Regions from separate parts of the Mesorhizobium sp. M1273 genome, predicted to be linked through region 2. Evidence: predicted binding sites of a transcription regulator. Region 2 holds the regulator's gene; each other region holds the start of a gene.
What was found. Region 2 encodes PhoB, which activates phosphate uptake and scavenging genes when phosphate is short. Its sites were predicted from a motif close to TGTCATNNANCTGTCAT; they were not measured.
Positions count from the first base shown of each region.

Region 1 (4,159 bases), on a different contig from region 2:
CGAGGCCGTAGCCGCGGGTGAATTGCGGCGGCGCCTTGGCCGAGCCCTTGAACTGGTTGACCATCTGGCATTCGGTGACGCGGATGCTGCCGAGCGGTACCGCAAAGGGCAGTTCCGGCACGTCCAGTTCCAGTTCGACCTCGCCGATGCGAACCTCGCCGACGAAGGGATGGTTGCGCGCGTAGCCGCGCTGGGTGGAATAGCCGAGCGCCAGCAGAAACCCCTCGTCGCCGCGCGACAGCGCCTGCAGGCGGATGTCACGCGCCATCGGGAATTCGAGCGGCTCGCGGGTGATGTCGCCGGGGACATGATCGCCGGGCATGTCGCCGTCGGGCTCGATCAGGCCTTCGCGGGCGAGGATGGCCGAGACGCGCGGCATCGCTTCCGCCTCGCCGGCACGCTGTTCCGGCTCGGCGACTTCGCCGCCGGCGGCAAGCTCGGGATCGAGCAGGCGGTGGGTGTAGTCGAAAGTCGGGCCGAGCAGCTGGCCGCCGGGCAGGTCCTTGTAGGTCGCCGACACCCGCCGCTCGACCAGCATCGTGCCGGTGTCGATCGCCCTGGTGTAGCCGAAACGCGGCAGCGTGGTGCGATAGGCGCGAACCAGGAAGATCGCCTCGATCATGTCGCCGCGCGCCTGGACGATGGCGAGTGCCGCCAATTCCCTGTCGTAGAGCGAACCTTCGCTCATCACCCGGTCGACGCCGAGCGCCAGCTGCTCGACGATCTGGTCGAGGCGAAGTGCGGGCACCGAACGATCGCCGCGCCGGCGGTCGGCGAGCAGTTTGTGGGCGTTGCGAATGGCCGCTTCGCCACCCTTTACCGCAACATACATGCTACGCCTCCATCATCTTGATGCGCGTCGTACGCGGCAGGCAGGCAACGCTGTCAGGGGTGGCGAGGACGATGTCGACACCGCGGGGAAAGCGCTGGTTGTCCTGCTTCCATTGCTCGACGAAATGGCGCGGCATTTGCGCCGGCGCGATCGTCGCCGTCGTCTCGATGCCCGGGCCTTCGAGCAGCAGCGCAGCGCCGGAGACAAGATCGCCGACCTCGAGGATCAGCGTCGTGGAGCGATCGGGATAATCCTGGGTGCCTTGCGAAAACCCGTCGAGCGCCATCATCTCGGCCGGCGTGGCGATCAGCGCGAAATGCGCGTCGGCCGGGGTGTTGGCCAGCGGCGCGCCGGTATGGAAGCCAAGCCAGGATTTCACCGCCGACACCTGCAAAGCCGGGTCAAGCCAGAGCGGCGTGTCGTTGTCGCACAGCGCCAGCGCAACGGCGCCGGCGGTGGCCGACAGCGGCGCCGGTGGGTGGGCAAGGGCCGGCAAGGGCTGGACGCTGCCCGGCCGCGCCATCGCGTCCATCACGGCACGGAATACGGTCTGCGCGTTGAATACCGGATCGGCAAAGCCGCCTTCGATCGCTTGGGTTACGATGTCCATCAGTCTTCTCCGCGTACCATGGTGAAGAAATCGACCTTGGTCGCCGCCGTCTCGGCGCGGCGCTGTTCACGCGCCTTGGCCAGTGCCGCCTGCAAGGGCGCAACGATCCCGATCTCGACCTCATTGCGGAGGGCCGGGTCCTGCCACAGCGCATCGGCGATTGCCGCCAGCCTTGCCTTCTGCTTGTCGCGGCCGAGCGCGTAGCAGTGGCCGACATGGCCGGACGCAAGCCGCACCGTGGCACGGGTGACCGTCGCCTCGCCGACATTGAAAGGGGCACCACCGCCGCCGATGCGGCCGCGTACCGTAACCAGGCCGGTTTCGGGGCCACGCAGAAGTTCCGCTTCGCAAGGCAGGCCGGTTTCGTCCCACAGGCGGACGATGTCTTCGCCGGCCGATTGCGCCAGCGTCGCCATCACGGCCTTGCGCTCGGCCTGCTCTCGCGCTTCCCGTCCTCGCATGGCCGTACTCCTCGTTTGCGTGAATTTATCTATTGATATAGACAACTATACAAATTATACTTGTTATTTAGCGCGTGTCCATGACGGGCACGTGACACGGGCCAAAAGATCGGCGCAAAGAATTGGGGCGGGAGATGATCGGACAAGCCAACCGCATCGAGCGGCGCAGCGGTGTCGCGCTGTGGCGGCAGATCGCCGACCAGATACTGCATTCGATCGCCGTCGGCGATTTTCCCGAGAATGCCGCGCTGCCGCCGGAGATCGCGTTGGCCGGACGCTATGGCGTCAACCGCCATACGGTGCGTAGCGCTATCGCAGCGCTGGTGCAGGAGGGCGTGCTCAGGGCGGAGCAGGGGCGCGGCACCTTCGTGCTGTCGCGCAGGCGGCTGTCTTATCCGATCGGCGCTCGCACCCGCTTTTCCGAGGGATTGCAAGGACAGGCGTCCGAGCGGCATATCACCTTGCTCGCGTCATCGGTCGAGCCGGCCAACCGTCGTGTCGCAGAGGGCTTAGGCCTTGCGACGGGCGCCGATGTGATACGCCTGGAAACGCGCGGCGAAGCCGATGGAATGCCGGTGTCCCGCGCTGCCGGCTGGTTCGATGCCAGGCGCTTTGCCGGCATCGATGCCGCCATGGCGGAAACCGGTTCGATCACCGCATCGCTGGCACGTTTCGGCATCGACGACTATCTCAGGCAATCGACCGTGCTGTCGGCGCGCCATGCCGATGCCGTCGACCTTGCGGACCTCGAGCTGCAGCCCGGCGCCATCGTGCTGGTGACGGTCGCCGTCAACGTCACGCCCGACGGTCAGCCGATACAGTTTTCGGAGTCGCGCTTCCCGGCCGAGCGGATCGAGCTCAAATTGTCGGCGCTCTGAGATACGGCAGCCCTGGCATCATCCGACCTGAATGACAGCCTTGATCAGGCCGGACTTCTCATGCGCCCAGCGGGCGAGGTCGTGCGGCGTCTCGCCAAGCGTGGTGCGGTGCGTCACCAGCTTTGCCAGCGGCAGCGCGCCGTTGCGGATCGAGGCGGCGACATGGTCGAAATCGGCACGCAGGGCGTTGCGGCTGCCGATCAGCATCATCTCGCGCTTGTGGAATTCGGGATCGGAAAAGGCGATGTCGTCCTTGACGACGCTGACCAGGACCAGCGCTCCGCCATGCGCGACATGAGCGAAGGCCGACTGCACCGACCGGGTGTTGCCGGTGGCATCGAAAACCACGTCGAAGCCGTCGCCGCCGGTTGCTTCCCGCACCAGGTCGGCAGCGGTGCCTCGCGAGCCGTCGAGCGTCGCGAAGCCGAGTTCGCTTTCGGCAAAGCCAAGCCGTTCAGCGCTCATGTCGAGCAGCGTCACATCGAGCCCGGCGATGCGGGCGAACAGCGCCGTGCCGAGCCCGATCGGGCCTGCGCCGATGACCAGCGTGCGCGCACCTGGATCAGCCAGCGAGCGCCGCACGGCATGGGCGCCGATCGCCAGGAATTCGACGGCGGCGGCATCGGCCAGCGACAGGCCGTTTGCCGGATAAAGATTTTGCGCCGGCACCAGGATCTGCTCGCACATCGCGCCGTCGCGGTGGACGCCGAGCACCTCGATCCTGACGCAGCAATTCGGCTTGCCTTGCCGGCAGGCGTTGCATTTGCCGCAGGCGAGATAGGGATTGACGATCACCGCTTCGCCGACGGCGAGATCGACGTCCTCGCCAACCTCGATCACGGTGCCGGAAACCTCGTGGCCCATGATGCGGGGATAGGCGAGGAACGGGTGCTTGCCTTCGAAGATGTGATAGTCGGTGCCGCAGATGCCGACATGGCTGACGGCGACCTGCGCCCAGCCGGCGGGGGGCGCGCCAGGCTCCGGACGATCTTCGAGGACAAGTTCGCCGGGCGAGCGGCAGACGACGGCTTTCATGCTTCAATCCAGTCGGTTCATGGCACCGCCGGCCCTGCTGTCGCGAGGCCGGCGGTTGTTGGGAGGCAGTCTATTTGCCGCGGCGGCGCAGCCCGTCGAAATAGACGATGACGATGATCAGCACGCCGGTGATGATGCGCTGCCAGAAGGCGTTGACGTTGAGCAGATTGGCGCCGTTGTTGATGGTGGCAAGGATGAAGGCGCCGAGCAGCGGTCCGTGCACGGAGCCGACAGCGCCGAACAGCGAGGTGCCGCCGATCACCGAGGAGGCGATCGCCTGCAATTCCCAGCCCTCGGCCTGCGTCGGATTGCCGATGCCGATGCGCGAGGCGAGCAGCACGCC
Region 1 covers NZ_JAMYLV010000004.1:264,676-268,834, reverse strand. Annotated here, with positions in the region: gene NKH30_RS07220 (carbon-phosphorus lyase complex subunit) at 1-832, opposite strand, end outside; gene phnH (phosphonate C-P lyase system protein PhnH) at 834-1,442, opposite strand; gene phnG (phosphonate C-P lyase system protein PhnG) at 1,442-1,903, opposite strand; gene phnF (phosphonate metabolism transcriptional regulator PhnF) at 2,038-2,781, shown strand; gene NKH30_RS07200 (zinc-binding alcohol dehydrogenase family protein) at 2,800-3,816, opposite strand; gene NKH30_RS07195 (ABC transporter permease) at 3,887-4,159, opposite strand, start outside.
Region 1: the regulator PhoB is predicted to act here: its motif matches at 1,984-2,000, upstream of phnF (phosphonate metabolism transcriptional regulator PhnF).

Region 2 (4,159 bases):
GAAGCGCGCCGCGCTGTGGAGCGAGGTCAAGGACAAGCTCAACGCCAGCGGCTTGAGCCTATCCGGCGGCCAGCAGCAGCGGCTCTGTATCGCCCGCACCGTGGCCGTGAAGCCGGAAGTCATTCTGCTCGACGAACCGGCTTCGGCCCTCGACCCGCTGTCGACTGCCAAGATCGAGGAACTGATCGACGAATTGCAAGCCGACTACACGATCGTCATCGTCACCCACAACATGCAGCAGGCGGCGCGCGTGTCGCGCCAGACGGCCTTCATGTATCTGGGTGAACTGGTCGAGTTCGACCGGACCGAGAAGATCTTCACGTCGCCCCGCGAGAAGCGCACGCAGGACTACATCACTGGCCGCTTCGGCTGAGCCGTTCCGATCATGCATATGAGGACAGGACCATGGGCGAACACACAGTCGCTTCTTTCGACGAGGATCTCGAGCAGATCAGCAAGCTGATCCGCGACATGGCCGACCTCGCCGGTTCGATGGTCGGCGGGGCGACCAAGGCGCTGTTGAATTCCGACAACGTGCTGGCGCAACGCGTCGTTTCCGACGACGCCATCATGGATGCGCGTCAACGCGAACTGGACGACCGCGCCATCACCCTGATCGCCAAACGCCAGCCGATGGCCCACGATCTTCGCCATGTGGTCGGAGCGATCCGCATGGCGGGCGACCTCGAACGCATCGGCGACCTTGCCAAGAATATCGCCAAGCGCGTGAGTGCGGTCGGCCTCAGCGCCACGCCGCGGGACCTGTCGCATTCCATCGACGCGATGGCGCAGCTGGTTCTCATCCAGGTGCAGGGTGTCATCGAGGAATATGCTGCAGGCGATGCGGCCGCGTTGGCCAAGCTTCGTGCCGCCGACGAGCGCATCGACGTTAAATACACGTCCGTGTTCCGCGAGCTGTTGACCTACATGATGGAAGATCCGCGCAACATCACCGCTTGCACGCACCTGCTGTTCTGCGCCAAGAATCTGGAGCGGATCGGCGACCATGTCACCAACATCGCCGAAAATGCGTATTATGTGCTGACCGGCGAGCAATTGCCGGTCAATCGTCCGAAGCAGGACGAAACGACAATGTCCGCACCGGTGACATGATGGGGGTGCCCAGCCGATGATCGCACCACGCATAATGGTGGTGGAGGACGAGGAGCCGTTGGGTGTGCTGCTCCGCTACAATCTCGAATCCGAAGGCTACCAGGTCGAGGTGGTGACACGCGGCGACGAAGCCGAGATCCGTTTGCAGGAGAATGTGCCCGACCTTTTGGTGCTCGACTGGATGATACCAGCGGTTTCCGGCATCGAGCTCTGTCGTCGGTTGCGGGTGCGCCCCGAAACCGAGCGGCTGCCGATCATCATGCTGACCGCGCGCGGCGAGGAGAGCGACCGGGTGCGCGGTCTTTCGACCGGCGCCGACGACTATCTGGTCAAGCCGTTTTCGACACCGGAATTCATGGCCAGGGTCAAGGCGCTGCTGCGGCGCGCCAAGCCGGAAGTGCTGTCCAGCGTGCTGAAGGTCGGCGACATCGTGCTCGATCGCGAATCGCACAGGGTCTATCGCAAGAAGAGCGAAATCAGGCTCGGGCCGACCGAATTCCGGCTGCTCGAGTTCATGATGCGGCATCCGGGCCGTGTCTTCTCGCGCAGCCAGTTACTCGATAATGTCTGGGGGGAGACAATCTACATCGACGAACGCACCGTCGACGTGCATGTCGGGCGGCTGCGCAAAGCCGTCAACAACGGCCGGATGCCGGATGTCATCCGCACCATCCGCGGCGCCGGCTATGCGATCAGGGAAGATTGACCCGCCTGGTCAGGCTACGTTCTTTCTGACGCTGGGCCTCATTTGCGCGCCCGGCGCGAAAATCTCCTGGTCGACGAAGCTTAACGCCCGCATCGCGCAGCCTTCGCGGATCAGAGGCAATTCGTTCGGCTCTGTATCGAAGGAGATCGAGCCTGAATGCTGGCCGCCGGCGGTCTGGGCGATTGCCTTCCGCAAGGCCGGCTCGATCAGATCGAAGGCGGCGGCACTGGCGCCGACCATCGCGACCGGTGCCGGATCGATCAGCGCGAACAGCGAGCCGAGACCGAAACCCAGCGCTTCGCCGGCCTTGCGGTAGGCCTCGCGTTCCGGCCCATCTTTCTCGCGCGCCCGGGCCGCCAGTGCGCGCATGTCGGCGTCGCTGACGTCGGCGACCGGTTCGCTGTCTTCGCTCATCTGCCTGGCGTTGCGCCAGATGGCGTAGTTGCCGGCATACGCCTCGATGCAGCCGCGCCGCCCGCAACGGCAGAGCGCGCCGCCCGGACGATGGATCATGTGGCCAAATTCGCCGCCCGAGGAATGCGTCCCGGTGAACAGTTCGCCCTTCAGCACCAGCCCCATGCCGATGCCATGCGAAAGCAGGATGGCGATGAAGTCATCGCGATAGCGATCCGGATTGCGCCAGCGCAAAGCCACCGCCATCATGTTGCAGTCGTTCTCCACCGTTGCCGGGATGCCGAATTCGTCCTCCAGCATGTCGGCAAAGGCGATGTCGGTCTGCGGCGTGATCGGCGACCACAGCATGGCGCGTGCAGGGGAGTCGGTAATGCCCTGAATCGCCAGGGCGATGCGGGCGACACTGCGGACGTCAAGATCTGGATCCTGCAGCCGGCGCCGGACGATGGCCATGCATTCACGGATCAGCTCGTCGCGCGGCATAGTCAGCGTGTCCAGCCGGCGCTGTTCCTCGGCGACCACCTGTCCCGTGTAGTCGATAATGGCGGCCGAAAGGAAATTCAGCGACAACACCACGGTCAGCACCGCCGCCGCTTCCGGGTTGAGGGCGAGGCCGACTTGCGGACGACCGCGTTTCAACGAAACGGGCTCACTTGGCTTGCTCTCGGCGAGGATGCCTTCCCGTATCAGGTCGGAAGAAATCGCCGATATGGTCGAATGACTGAGGCCGGTGGTAGCTGCGATCTCAGTACGCGATGGCTGGCCGGCCCGGCGCACCGCCGAGATCACCATCGCCCGGTTGCGCCGGCGCAAATCGTCATGGCGGATTCCGACCGACATTGTTTTGCTTTCCTCCCGGTTGCCGCGGCCGCTCATGAACCGGAAGCCGTCGGTAATGTCCGACAAATAGTGTCGGATGAGGCAAATAGTGTCAGATGCAGGTGGCGCTGTCATCGTTTATTCCGACGCTCGAAAAAACTCGCAGAGTCATCAAAATCCATCAGAATCGATGTTGACAGCAGCCGGAGATCGGACCAGTATTTTTTCGAGGCTCGAAAAAATTAGAGCTTCTAAGCTGGTCTTTGAGCCAATTGGTCACGCCGTACGCGGCGCAGGGAGGATATGATGAAGAAATTCACGACCGCCATTCTGGCGGGTGTCGCCATGACGCTGGCGCTGGCGTCGGTGGCGCAGGCTAAAGACAAGGTCATCGGCGTTTCCTGGTCGAACTTCCAGGAAGAGCGCTGGAAGACCGACGAGGCCGCAATGAAGGCGGCCATCGAGGCCGCAGGCGACAAGTATATTTCCGCCGACGCACAGTCCAACCCCGGCAAGCAGCTCACCGACGTCGAGAGCCTGATCTCGCAGGGCGCCAACGCACTGATCATCCTGGCGCAGGACGCCTCGGCCATCGGGCCGGCCGTGCAAAAGGCGCTGGACGAAGGTATTCCGGTTGTCGGCTACGACCGGCTGATCGAGAACAAGGACGTCTTTTACCTGACCTTCGACAACAAGGAAGTCGGCCGCATGCAGGCCCGGGAAGTCTTCAAGGTGAAGCCGGAAGGCAACTACGTCTTCATCAAGGGTTCGGGTTCCGATCCGAATGCCGATTTCCTGTTTGCCGGTTCGATGGAGGTGCTGAAGGCGGCAATAGACAGCGGCAAGATCAAGAATGTTGGCGAGGCCTATACCGACGGCTGGCTGCCGGCCAACGCTCAGAAGAACATGGAACAGTTCCTGACCGCCAACGACAACAAGGTCGATGCCGTGGTCGCGGCCAATGACGGCACTGCCGGCGGCGTCGTCGCCGCGCTGACAGCGCAAGGGCTGGCCGGATCGGTTCCGGTTTCGGGCCAGGACGGCGACCACGCCGCGCTGAACCGCATCGCGCTCGGCACACAGACCGTGTCGGTGTGGAAGGATGCG
Region 2 covers NZ_JAMYLV010000005.1:192,171-196,329, forward strand. Annotated here, with positions in the region: gene pstB (phosphate ABC transporter ATP-binding protein PstB) at 1-373, shown strand, start outside; gene phoU (phosphate signaling complex protein PhoU) at 406-1,113, shown strand; gene phoB (phosphate regulon transcriptional regulator PhoB) at 1,130-1,819, shown strand; gene NKH30_RS08385 (ROK family protein) at 1,829-3,073, opposite strand; gene xylF (D-xylose ABC transporter substrate-binding protein) at 3,359-4,159, shown strand, end outside.

Region 3 (4,159 bases), on a different contig from region 2:
CATGATGCTGCCGCTGGAGAACAGTTTCGGCTGGCGGCGCGACGTGGTGTCGCTGGCGGCGGCCACCGGCATCTTCCTCTATGGCCTGACCGGGCCGTTTGCCGCGGCGCTGATGGAGCGGATCGGGCTGCGCCGCACCTTGCTTGCCGCGCTGCTGTTGATGTCGGGATCGACCGCGCTCAGCCTGTTGATGACCAAACCGTGGCATCTGCTCCTCACCTGGGGCGTGTTTTCCGGCGTCAGCTCGGGCGCCGTCGCCACCGTGCTCGGCGCGACCATCGTCAACCGCTGGTTCAAGACCAATCGCGGCTTGGTGATGGGGCTGATGTCGGCGTCCAGTGCCACCGGGCTGCTGGTCTTCCTGCCGCTGCTCGCCTCGCTCGCCCAGTCGGGCGGCTGGAAGCCGGTCGCCATCGCCATTGCCGTGGCCACCGCCTGCCTGGTGCCGCTGGTCTATATGCTGGTGCCGGAGCGCCCGGCGTCGATCGGCATGGTCCGCTATGGCGCCGATGCCGACGACGTGCCGCCGGTGCCGCCAGCCTCGCAAGGCAATTTCCTTTCGCACACATTGAGCACGCTGCGCCGCGCCGCCGGCACGCGCGTCTTCTGGTATCTGTTCGCCACCTTCTTCGTTTGCGGCTTCACCACCAACGGGTTGGTCGGCACGCATCTGATCGCCTTTTGCGGCGATATGGGCATTGGCGAAGTGCAGGCCGCAGGCCTGCTCTCGATGATGGGCATTTTCGACCTGATCGGCACGACGCTGTCGGGCTGGCTTACCGACCGTTTCGACCCGCGCAAGCTGCTCGGCGTCTATTATGGCATTCGCGGCCTGTCGCTGATCTATCTGCCCTATTCCGGCTTCTCGGCGACCAGCCTGATCATCTTCGCGGTGTTTTACGGACTGGACTGGATTGCCACCGTGCCGCCGACGCTCAGGCTTTCCAACGAGGCGTTCGGCGACCGCAGCGGGCCGATCGTCTTCGGCTGGATCGTCGCCGGCCATCAGGTTGGCGCCGCGACAGCGGCCTTCTTCGGCGGCACCATGCGCGAGCTGCAAGGCAATTACGAGCTTGCCTTCCTGATCGCCGGTATGACGGCAATAGCCGCCGCCTGCATCTCGCTGCTGATCAACACCAGCCGCCCGGCGTTTGATCCGGAACCGCAGGCGGCGTAGGGCGCAATCGGCCGTGCTAATCTCCCCCCTTGAGGGGGAGATGGCCGCGAAGCGGCCAGAGGGGGTCGGTCGAACCGGGCTCGGCCTCTTATCGCCGATGCAGGAGGCCGGCGCTCCGCGCAAGACGACCCCCTTCTGTCGCCTTTGGCGACATCCCCCCTCAAGGAGGGAGATTCGCCAGCCTGTTCACTGTTATCAAACCTTCATCGTTTCGAAATGTGCCTGAAACATTGAAGCTGGAGCTTGGCGGCGACGTTCAATGCCATCCAGGAGACAGCCATGAACAAGATTTCGATGACGCGGCGCGCTTTCGTCACGTCGGCCAGCGCCGTTGGCCTGGTCGGCGCCTCGGGCCTCGCCCTCCCCTATTACTCGCGCGCCAATCAGCGCCCGGCTTTCACCCATGGCATCCAGTCCGGCGACGTCGACGCCACCAGCGGCATGGTCTGGACACGCACCGACCGGCCGTCGCGCGTCATGTTCGAGGTGTCGCCGACCGAAAGCTTCACCAATGCCGTCCGCCTCGCGCCGCTCGATACCTCGCCGGCCAGCGATTATACGGTGAAGCGGCTGCTTACCGATCTCGCCTCCGACCAGGACATCTTCTACCGCATGGTCGCGGCCGATCTTGCCGACATCAACGCCGTTTCCGAGCCGGTCGTCGGCCGCTTCCGCACGGCACCTGCCTCGAAGCGCGACATTCGCTTTGCCTGGTCGGGCGACACCGCCGGCCAAGGTTGGGGCATCGACGAGACCGGCATGAAGACCTACGCCACCATTGCCAAGCACACGCCCGACTTCTTCCTGCATTCGGGCGATACGATCTATGCCGATGGTGCGATGAAGGACGAGGTCGACCTGCCCAACGGCGGCAAGTGGAAAAACAAAGTGCTGATCGACGAGAAGCGCAAGGTTGCCGAGACGCTGGACGAATACCGGGCGCAGTGGAAATACAACATGATGGACAGGCATGTGCTGGCGCTCAGCGCCATCTGTCCGACCTTCTATCAGTGGGATGACCACGAGGTGCTGAACAACTGGTCGGACTCGAAGGACCTGAGCGCCGACGATCGCTACACTGAAAAATCCATCCATGTGCTGGCGGCACGTGCGGCGCGCGCCTTCCACGAAATGACGACGATCCGTTACGAGCCGTCGGAGCCCGGCCGCGTCTACCGCAAGATCGCCTATGGTCCGCTGCTCGACGTGTTCTTCCTCGACATGCGTTCCTACCGCGGCCCCAACGGTCCGGATATGCAGGAGACGATGACGCCGCAATCGCGCATCCTCGGTGAACAGCAGATCAAGTGGCTGAAGCGTGAACTGGCGAATTCCAACGCAACCTGGAAAATCATCGCCGCCGACATGCCGCTCGGCCTCGTCGTCTGGAACGACGGCACCAAGAAGGTAGGGGCCGAGGCGGTCAGCAATGGCGACAATGGCCCGGCCAAAGGGCGTGAGCTGGAAATTGCCGACCTTCTTCGCTATATAAAGAATGCGGGTATCAGCAACACTGTCTGGCTCACCGCAGACGTGCATTACACAGCCGCGCATTACTACAATCCGGACAAGGCGCAGTTCCAGGACTTCGATCCGTTTTGGGAATTCGTTTCGGGTCCGATCCATTCCGGGACGTTCGGGCCTAATGGTTTCGATATGACATTCGGCCCGGAGCTGAAGTTCATAAAGGCACCAACTGCCGAACAGGGTCAAAACCTGGCGCCTTCGGCCGGCCTGCAGTTCTTCGGGCTCGTCGAGATCGATGGCGCCACCGAACAGTTGACGGTGCGGCTGATGGATCGCGACGACAGCGAACTCTACAAGGTCACGCTCGATCCGGTGCGGTCGGCGTGAGCGACGGCGCCACTACCCTCGGGCCAGCCCGAGGGTAGGAACGTATATCAATCGGGATAGCAGACGACGGGAATGTTGGGCCAGACGGCGCTGTCGCATCCGGCATTTTGCTGCCGCTGCTTGAAGGCGGCGCTGACCGGCCCGGTCACCACCGGATCGACGCCATCGGGAGCATCGGCAAAAAGCTGCTCCGCCGACGGCTTGTCGGACGGCAAAGCAGACCGCGTCTCCTTGAACGACGCCGCCGATTGCGCCGCGCCGGCCGCGAGGAGGACGGCGAGCGCGGTACATGCCAAAATCGGCCGGAGTTTGATGCCTATCTCGATCATGAAATTCGAACTGTCCGGACCATGAAAGGTTCCGCCTTGGTTAATAATTCCACTTCACACCAAGACATTTAAGATTTGGTGACTTTATTTGGTGGCTCGCCTCCTCTTTCGCAATTGCGAAAAACCCTGTATGAGCCGCCCAACCGAAAGAGGCAGCGCCTTTTGGCCTGCTGCCTGCAACGCTCCCGAGACCAAAACATGAAAATCCGCAATATCGCGATCATCGCGCACGTCGACCATGGAAAAACCACCCTCGTCGACCAGCTTCTGAAACAGTCCGGCTCGTTCCGCGACAACCAGCGCGTCGCCGAGCGCGCCATGGATTCGAACGACCTCGAAAAGGAACGCGGCATCACCATCCTGGCCAAGGCGACCTCGGTCGACTGGAAGGACACCCGCATCAACATCGTCGACACGCCCGGCCACGCCGACTTCGGCGGCGAGGTCGAGCGCATTCTGTCGATGGTGGATTCGGCCATCGTGCTGGTCGACGCCGCCGAGGGGCCGATGCCGCAGACCAAATTCGTGGTCGGCAAGGCACTCAAGGTTGGACTGAAGCCGATCGTCGTCATCAACAAGATCGACCGGCCAGATGCCCGCCACGTCGAAGTGGTCAACGAGGTGTTCGATCTTTTTGCAGCACTTGACGCTACCGACGAGCAGCTCGACTTCCCTATCCTTTACGGTTCAGGCCGCGACGGCTGGGTCTCGGAAAACCCCGAAGGTCCGAAGGACCAGGCTCTGGCGCCGCTGTTCGACCTCGTCATCAAGCACGTGCCGGCCCCGACCGTTCATCCCG
Region 3 covers NZ_JAMYLV010000018.1:69,117-73,275, forward strand. Annotated here, with positions in the region: gene NKH30_RS19745 (MFS transporter) at 1-1,177, shown strand, start outside; gene NKH30_RS19750 (alkaline phosphatase D family protein) at 1,457-3,031, shown strand; gene NKH30_RS19755 (hypothetical protein) at 3,079-3,360, opposite strand; gene typA (translational GTPase TypA) at 3,559-4,159, shown strand, end outside.
Region 3: the regulator PhoB is predicted to act here: its motif matches at 1,368-1,384, upstream of NKH30_RS19750 (alkaline phosphatase D family protein).